One region of the Pseudoalteromonas sp. Ld19 genome, then DNA from elsewhere that is predicted to be linked to it. Evidence: predicted binding sites of a transcription regulator. Region 1 holds the regulator's gene; each other region holds the start of a gene.
What was found. Region 1 encodes sigma-54, which starts transcription at its own class of promoters, with help from an activator protein. Its sites were predicted from a motif close to GTTGGCACGNNNNTNGNNT; they were not measured.
Positions count from the first base shown of each region.

Region 2: the regulator sigma-54 is predicted to act here: its motif matches at 1,088-1,106, upstream of fliS (flagellar export chaperone FliS).
Region 3: the regulator sigma-54 is predicted to act here: its motif matches at 1,146-1,164, upstream of ACJJVZ_RS13325 (PA2169 family four-helix-bundle protein).
Region 4: the regulator sigma-54 is predicted to act here: its motif matches at 937-955, upstream of ACJJVZ_RS19760 (YggN family protein).

Region 1 covers NZ_JBISHA010000017.1:258,103-260,293, reverse strand. Annotated here, with positions in the region: gene lptB (LPS export ABC transporter ATP-binding protein) at 1-211, shown strand, start outside; gene ACJJVZ_RS06325 (RNA polymerase factor sigma-54) at 281-1,780, shown strand; gene hpf (ribosome hibernation promoting factor) at 1,806-2,093, shown strand; gene ptsN (PTS IIA-like nitrogen regulatory protein PtsN) at 2,098-2,191, shown strand, end outside.
Region 2 covers NZ_JBISHA010000021.1:716,172-718,362, reverse strand. Annotated here, with positions in the region: gene pseB (UDP-N-acetylglucosamine 4,6-dehydratase (inverting)) at 1-278, opposite strand, end outside; gene ACJJVZ_RS15275 (hypothetical protein) at 328-651, opposite strand; gene fliS (flagellar export chaperone FliS) at 660-1,046, opposite strand; gene ACJJVZ_RS15265 (sigma-54-dependent Fis family transcriptional regulator) at 1,458-2,191, shown strand, end outside.
Region 3 covers NZ_JBISHA010000021.1:318,958-321,148, reverse strand. Annotated here, with positions in the region: gene ACJJVZ_RS13330 (TonB-dependent receptor) at 1-107, opposite strand, end outside; gene ACJJVZ_RS13325 (PA2169 family four-helix-bundle protein) at 659-1,102, opposite strand; gene ACJJVZ_RS13320 (LysR family transcriptional regulator) at 1,277-2,191, opposite strand, start outside.
Region 4 covers NZ_JBISHA010000024.1:205,477-207,667, reverse strand. Annotated here, with positions in the region: gene ACJJVZ_RS19765 (PLP-dependent aminotransferase family protein) at 1-30, shown strand, start outside; gene ACJJVZ_RS19760 (YggN family protein) at 107-898, opposite strand; gene ACJJVZ_RS19755 (PA3496 family putative envelope integrity protein) at 1,286-1,471, shown strand; gene ACJJVZ_RS19750 (glutathione peroxidase) at 1,589-2,086, opposite strand; gene ACJJVZ_RS19745 (AzlD domain-containing protein) at 2,160-2,191, opposite strand, start outside.

The DNA.
Region 1 (2,191 bases):
TGTACTTGATATAAAAAAAATCATAGAACATCTTAAAAATCGTGGGATTGGTGTGTTAATTACCGATCATAACGTAAGAGAAACCCTTGATGTTTGCGAAAAAGCCTACATTGTTTCTCATGGGGAGCTGATTGCATCAGGTACTCCAGAACACGTATTAAATGACAAAACAGTACGCGATGTTTACTTAGGCGAGCAATTTAGGCTGTAACATTTACGCCATGTCTTTAAGCATCTGCTAGTATTAATTATAACAACATAAAAGGATTGTTAGAGATACATGAGGCAATCACTACAGCTGCGCATGGGCCAGCAACTTACAATGACTCCACAATTGCAACAAGCTATTCGTTTGTTGCAACTCAGTACATTGGATCTCCAGCAAGAAATACAAGAAGCGCTCGACAGCAACCCACTTTTAGAGGTTGAGGAGCAAGACTATTCTGAAGACGCTGCAGGTAAAAATGAACAAAAATCAGACACCGATGATATAACTGTTAGCGCATCTGCCGACGATGCTCCAAGCGAATACGAACAAGACAGCGGCGAAGCACTTGCTAAAGATACGGTAAGTGACGACATGGCGATGGATGTTAGCTGGGACGAGTACATGAGTGCAGCTCCAGCCTCTTCATCAGGTCCAATGCCTGAAGACGAGTCTATATACCAAGGTGCATCAACGGAAACGCTCCACGAGTATTTAATGTGGCAACTTCAACTAACGCCATTTAGCCCTACTGATGAAGCGATTGCGATTGCTATTGTGGAAGCCGTAGATGATTCAGGCATTTTAACACTAAGTTGTGAAGAGATTCTCGAAAGCTTCAACCAAGAAAACGAAGATGATAATGAAGTTGAACTTGATGAAATAGAAGCTGTTTTAAAACGCATTCAATTATTTGATCCGGTCGGTATAGCAGCGCGTAGTTTACAAGAGTGTTTGTGCATTCAGCTTAATCAGTTTGATAAAGAAACACCCTATATTAATGAAACAAAAATGATTTTAACCGAGCACATAGACTTATTAGCAGCTCGCGACTATCGTACATTAATGAAAAAAACGAAGCTCAAAGAAGAAGAGCTTAAAGAAGTAATGACACTCATCCATACGCTAAACCCAAAGCCTGCAGATACTATTGTTAGGGAAGAGTCTGAGTATGTAATTCCTGATGTGTCAGTGAAAAAAATTAAAGGCCGCTGGGTTGTTGAACTAAATCCAGATAGCATGCCAAAAATTCGCGTAAACAGCCAATATGCTGCGATGTCTCGCACTGTTAAATCAAGCGGTGATAGCCAGTTTATACGCTCGCATTTACAAGAAGCTAAATGGTTTATTAAAAGCTTAGAAAGTAGAAACGATACATTATTAAAAGTAACTAACTGTATTGTTAAGCAGCAGCAAGGCTTTTTTGAACATGGTCCTGAGGCCATGAAACCTATGGTTTTAAATGATGTTGCTGAAATGGTGGAAATGCACGAATCAACTATTTCGCGTGTAACCACTCAAAAGTATATGCATACACCTCGGGGGATATTTGAGCTTAAATACTTTTTCTCAAGTCATGTAAGTACCGAAAATGGCGGTGAATGCTCATCTACAGCAATACGTGCACTTATCAGAAAATTAATCGCTGCAGAAAACTCAGCAAAACCATTGAGTGATAGCAAAATAGCGGATATATTGGCTGAGCAAGGAATTAAAGTAGCGAGACGTACAATCGCAAAATATCGCGAATCTCTGGCTATTCCACCGTCAAATCAGCGAAAAAGTCTGATTTAAGACGCAAACAAAGAGGGTAATGCTTATGCAACTAAACTTAACTGGTCGTCACGTAGAATTAACTGATTCACTAAGAGACTATATAAATACCAAATTTGCGAAGCTAGAAAGACACTCTGATCATATTAATAATGTTCATGTCATTCTTGATGTAGAAAAACTAAGCCAAAAAGCAGAAGCAACAATACATGTAAGTGGTGCTGAGTTATTTGCCTCAACTGAGCATCAAGACATGTACGCTGCCATCGATTCGTTGATTGATAAGCTCGATCGCCAAGTAATTAAACACAAAGAGAAGCTTGCTCGACACTAATATGATGAAATTAAGCTCACTTATATGCCAGGACTGCAGCAAAGCTGCGGTCCTTTTTAATAGCAAAAAAAGAATTTTAGAGTTTATCAGCGAACTTG
Region 2 (2,191 bases), on a different contig from region 1:
TTGTATTCTGCGGCAGGGACTTGCTTTAGTGCTGCTGCATGAATTACATAATCCACACCACGCATTGCTCTTTGTAAGCGAGCTTTATCTCTAACATCGCCGATAAAATATCGCATACAAGGTTGATCAAATTCTTGCTGCATTTCAAATTGTTTTAGTTCATCACGCGAGAATATTATGATTTTTTTTGGCTGATAACGCTCAAGTAACGTTTTTACGTACTTTTTACCGAATGAACCTGTGCCACCCGTTATGAAGACAACTTTTCCGTTAAACATTTTGTATATCTCCGTTGGATGCTTAGTTAATAGTTAGTAATACTCTAAATTAAGAGTTGGCTTTGTATTGATTGACCGCGTTATTGCTTTTTTGCTTACTTATTATTTTTTCTGCAACTTGTTGTTTAGCATATTCTATTTTAGCAGATAGTTTTCCAATTAGATCAATTATTAATTCAAGCTCTGCGGCGGAATAAAAGTTTTCATCTTTTGCGATAGATTCTTTTAAATGGCTATCTAAATCATTATGAGCATGGGTAGCGCCTTCAACTTGCAGCACTTCGTCATCTGATAATAGTTCTATAAGTTTTAAACATAGTTCACGGGTGTGACAATCGTTTATTGATAGCGCTGTAATTGACTTTCCTAACATGGTTAATCCTAAGATCTATGCTCTAGAGGGATTGCTTCCCAACCTGATTTAATCTCTTTGATCAGCACGATAACTTCATCAAGCTTATCTATGTTATTTTCCATATTGGCCATCAAAAGCGTGCGCTGGCAATAGTCGTACAAAGAATCTAAGTTTGTAGATACCGTGTTATCACCTTCAAAATTCAGGACTTGCTGTAATGCTCCAAGCAATGTAATACAGTCTGAAATAGCAATTCCTTTCTTATCAAACTCTTTACGCTGGATGAAGCCTTTTGCTGCTGAAAGTTTACCAACAATATTTGCAAACACTAATTTGACTTGGTCATAAGGCGTCATTTCTTTAACGCTACTTACAGTGACTTGACGGTATTTGTTTATTGACGCGTGTGCCATATAGGTAATTCCTAGAAATTTAATTACAATACTTAAACCTTAAGCAAGTTTAGTTCCAAAATGAACATAACATTTACTTATCGGCAAATAAGTTTGTTTCTTTAAAAAAATACATGCCATATTTCAAATATTTTACTCTTATTGATATAAAACTACTATTGCAAGTTATTTGCATGTGTTGGGTCGTTAAGTATATTTATACTCTTAATGTAAATGAGCATTTTTTAGTACTTTAATGTGCATGCCTAGATTGTAAAGAGTTATTAATTAGTTATTAAGTACTACTTTTTAAATTTATATGTCTGTTTTTTGGCGTTAATGTCAAAAAATTGCCGCTAGTGCTTGCATCCAAAATTTACTGGCTTACAATTTCATTAATAAATAAATTAGTGAAATTATGGCTCGCTATATATGATCTTGATTTTAGATAATAATAACAACCGCTCGATAGGGTTAAATGCATCACTTACTTTTATTGGTGAAGCTGTTCAACTTTTAGACGAAGCAAACTTTGAGCAAGAATGTGCGAAGTATCAACAAAAAGAATGCATTGTAATTTTAGGTGCCTTGCAATCGCTCGATCATGAAAGCTTAATTAAGTGTTATCCAACACTGCCATTTTTGCTAATAGGCGAAACGCTAAAACCATTACTTAGTATCGCCAATGTAGTCGGACTTATTTGTGAGCCATTTAGCCATGAAGTAACAACGCAATTGCTTCACGATTGTCAGCAATATCAGCGAATGCTTCCCAGTGACCATAAGCACTCTAAACCGCATAAAACTTTTGATGGCCTTGTGGGTGAAACCGATGCAGTTAAGGATGTACGCTTTTTAATTGAGCAAGTTGCAAAAACTGACGCAAATGTTTTAATTTTAGGCGAATCGGGAACTGGTAAAGAAGTTGTTGCACGCAATGTACATTTACTATCAAAAAGAAGCGTAGGGCCGTTTGTGCCAGTCAATTGTGGTGCGATCCCAGCTGAACTTTTAGAAAGTGAATTGTTTGGCCATGAAAAGGGCGCATTTACAGGGGCTATTTCGGCGCGTAAAGGCCGATTTGAACTAGCACAAGGTGGCACGCTATTTTTAGATGAAATAGGCGATATGCCATTGCAAATGCAAGTAAAGTTATTGCGTGTGTT
Region 3 (2,191 bases), on a different contig from region 1:
TTTACTGTACCTACAAATGTTGCGTTTTGAGCTATGGCATTACAAGTGATGAATAACGGGCTGGTACACAGTAATACTGCCGTTGCTATTGCGTGTCGTTTTATCATTAAATGAACCTCATGTTTTCTGGTCTAGTCCAGATTGGTGAGGTTAATAATAGAACGCTATTTTTACAAAGATGTGACGAAAAAAATTTAAATCAAAAAAAATGAAAAAAAAATATTTTAAGGCTATTAAGTAAGATGAAAATTGGCGGGAAAGTGGCAAAACAGTTGATGTTTTACCACCGAGGATAAATAATCTGAATGTTAGATAATAAATTTATCTAACGTTAGGCTTAGATTGAATAATTAAACCCAATCGTACTAGGGCGTGTTGATCTTTGTGGATTGAAATTTGTTCAATCTAGGGGCGATTAAATCGCGGCGCGAGGTTTGTAACCTAGTGGGCTAAGTAAAAACCGAGCAACAAAGAGTTAATCGTCCCTAGAAAGAACCCAAAGGGCAGCGCATGTTTGGCATTTGTGCTGCGTTATCGCCTATTTATGGGGAATAACCACACTACATAGGCGCTGCCTTGCCTAAATACCAAACAGTCTGCTGCAAAATTAATCACGAAAGGTCAACACGCCCTAGGTTTAATTATATTTTAGCAATGACTAATTTTTTTGCATGCGGCTCATTTCTGCATGACAGCTTTGCATTGTTAGCAAGGTTTTAGCTAGTGCCGCTTCACAATCAGCAGGTTGTGGTTTATCCATTGCTGATTTAATTTCTGCGAGTGTTTTGTCTTCAACCTCCTCAAGCTCTTTTACATATGTGCTGTCGTTGTTTGAGCTAAATGTAGTGAGTAACGCGGTATAAGCACGGCGTGCCTCAATAGCAAATGAAGAACCATCCTCACGCTCACCTTTTTCGTTAATAGCATAAGGTTGCAGGCGTTCAACGCTTACTTTTCGTGCGTCAATCATACGCTGAAAAAGTGCACCAATTGCTGGGTCTTCAATTTTTTCTTGAGCCTTTGCATAAAAGTCGATGCCACTGTTCATTACTTGGATGATGTCTGTAATATGATTTACTTCTGTTCCTTGATGGGTGTTCATAATGACCTCTTTAATTAAATGAATGTAAACTTCTATTTAACTGAAGCAAAGGCCGTTCCATAAAGTTTGTTTTTTAACTTAATGATTTTAAATGTTTATTTTTATTTTTTAGTAAAAAGGCTAATTGTTTTTTAAATTAGCCTAGCAATTTTTACAAGGGATCGTGTAATAAAGTTATTTTAGCTCTTCTGCCACCTCGGCTACTTTTTGACGTAGCCAAATATGGCTAGCATCTCTGTGTAAAAGTGGGCTCCAGATCATGTCAAGCTCAAAGGGCGGAATAGGAAAAGGAGGTTCTAAAATTTTAAGACCAGCATCGTCTAGGTAAATATTTGCGGCTTTAGATGGTAGAGTCGCAATCAGGTTTTTCTCTTTTGCTAAATGAATTGCTACATGGTAATTACGTGTAAACGTAGCAATATTACGGTGCTTACCAAAGTGTGCGAGTGCTTCGTCAACCCAACCTAATTTTTGTACGTCTTTTGGATCCATACCCACACCGACGCCAAAACCAGTTTTACTCACCCATATATGACGTGCTTTTAAATAGCTATCAAGACTGAAGTTTTCAATTATTGGATTATCGGCTTTTACTAAGCAGCAAAAGCTATCTTTCCAAATACGTTTGTGATGAAACGATTGCGGTAGATTTTCAAAGCGGTTGATTGCCATATCTACTTTACCATTTTCAACGTCATGAAAGGTAACATCACTTGGCGTGAGTATGTCTAAGGTTGTATCAGGCGCTTCTTCGTGCAATTTACTTAGCAGCTTAGGGGCAAGGGTGCTGGCAGCGTAATCGCTGGCCATTATTCTAAATACACGCTTACTCTGGCTTGCTTCAAACTCTCTATTAGGGGCGAGAGTCTCTTCAAGCGTCATTAAGATGCCGCGTATCACAGGTTGCAGCTCTAATGCGCGCTCTGTAGGGACCATACCATCGCTGGTACGCACTAAAATCGGATCGTTGAATAGGTTACGCAATCGTTTCAGGCCGTTACTCATCGCCGGTTGTGTGATACTTAATTGGTTTGCAGCGCGTGTTACGTTACATTCTCGCAGTAGTGTGTCGAGGTAAACGAGTAAATT
Region 4 (2,191 bases), on a different contig from region 1:
GGCAAGCTTACCTTACTAGCTAAAAAGTAATATTGTAGAACACAAAAAAGCAGCATTTAAGTAAACTTAAGTGCTGCCAAAGGGATATTAAATAACGTAGGTTGTATTAGTTTTTAAAGCTAAATAACTGGTAACCTTTAAGTTCTGGCACTTGCATTACTAATTTCTCTTCTTGTTTTGCAATATCGGCAAAGTTATCACATAAAGAATTAGCGCGTTTTTCAAGTGCGTTTGCATGTAACTCTACTTTTTCTTCTATTTGTGCGCCCATATTTTCCATGCGTTGCTCAAAAGCATCCATATCGCCGCCCGAACCAAGTAACTCAGAGCCTAAAGCGACTAAAATACTACCCATAGATTGCATTACAGCCGATTCGACTACCGTCTCCATTTGTTCTTCAAACTGTTGCTCAAAATTTTCACCAAATTGGTTAAAGCTTTGTTGCCCCATCACAAATGTACCTTGCTGGTAAAAAGTGTTTTCTACTTCGATTTTAATGTCGTCCATAAGTGCAGACATATTATCAAGGCCGTCAATATTAAATGCATTACCTACTTCTTCTAGCGCAACGCCGGCAATTTTAACGCCTTCAAGCGCGATGTTAGCTACTTCAGGCAACTGGGTGCGTAAACTATCAGAATATTTAGTGAGTGCTTCACGTTGCGAGTCATTAAGTGCCACAAATTGGCCATTTACAGTTAAGTCACCATTGGAGTTAAATTGCATGGTTTTATTGTTGGCGGTAAAAATTTCTAATTCATTTGGTTTAATACGCACGTCGTTTTTAAATTCTACATCGCATTGATCACTGCTAAACGAAATAGTTGAATCGTTGTCGTTATGAGCCATAGCTGCTGGCGTACAAATTAATGCGCTAACTAATAGTAATTTTTTCATGTGCATTCTCTACTTTATTGTTGATGACTATTAACTTATAACAAGTTTGGTGCCACTATTTTTTTATTTTAATAAACAGATAGTTAATGTTTATTTGGGTTTTAAGTTGCTTTACTTTGATTATAAAAAAACTATTTTTTAGTCAAATTCACTAAGTTATATAAAGCTATAAACAATATTTATCGATACGATAAAAAACTCTCACTTTCCACAATCGAAATTTAACGCTATTTATTCACATTACTGACATGAAGAATATTTACGATAGTCACATGGCTTTATTTTGACGCTAATTTGCACCGCGATTTAGTGTTAAACATTTTAATTTTATCAACTATTGCGATAATAAAATCTTTAGTTGGTCTCAAACACTTTATGGAGTGGGTTGTGGGTAAGACATTTAGTTACGATGCGCTAGATGACGATTTTGTTGAAGACGAGTATGAAATGCTCGGACGTAATCAACATGATAAGAACAAGCAAAAGGTTAAGAAAAAGTTGGAAGACTACCTTGAGCAAAAGCGCTTGCGTAAAAATCTAGGCGAAGACGATTTAAGCGATTATACCGACTAAATCACGCTAGTATAAATAAATACCAATTAACATTGGGCGCTTAAATGTTCAGTTATTCGTATGTTCAAGTGCCAATCGTATTGGCAATAAAGAGGCTTAGCGCCTCTTTATTACTTTTTAAAGTGTACTTTTAGCTTGTATTAATGCTCTTTGAATAGTGAGTTCTAGTTTTTCTGGTTTAGTAAAAGGTGCGTAGCGCTTAATAGGTGTACCATCTGCGGCAATTAAGAATTTAGTAAAATTCCATTTAATTTTTCGTGTTAAAAAACTTGGCAAAGCCGACTTTAAATAGCGAAATACAGGGTGTGCGTGCTCACCATTAACATCCGCCTTGGCTGCCATTAAAAAACTGACCCCATAATTAATCAAACATCCTTGCTCTATTTGAGTAGCATCTCCGGGTTCTTGTTGACCAAATTGATTACACGGAAATCCTAAAATAATTAAACCTTGGTCGGCATATTTAGTATGTAAAGCTTGCAATGACTCATACTGGTAGGTAAATCCACATTCACTTGCGGTATTAACGATAAGTACAACTTTACCTAAAAAATCATTAAAATTAATAGTGTTACCTTGTAAGCTTGTTGCGCTTAATTGATGAAATTGGTGCATATTCACATCTTTATTATTGTTGTTGGCAGCATTTTAACCCTAGTGCGGTACTTCATAAAGTATAAAGATCGCACTAACTTAAAATTAGAAATAACCCCATACCGG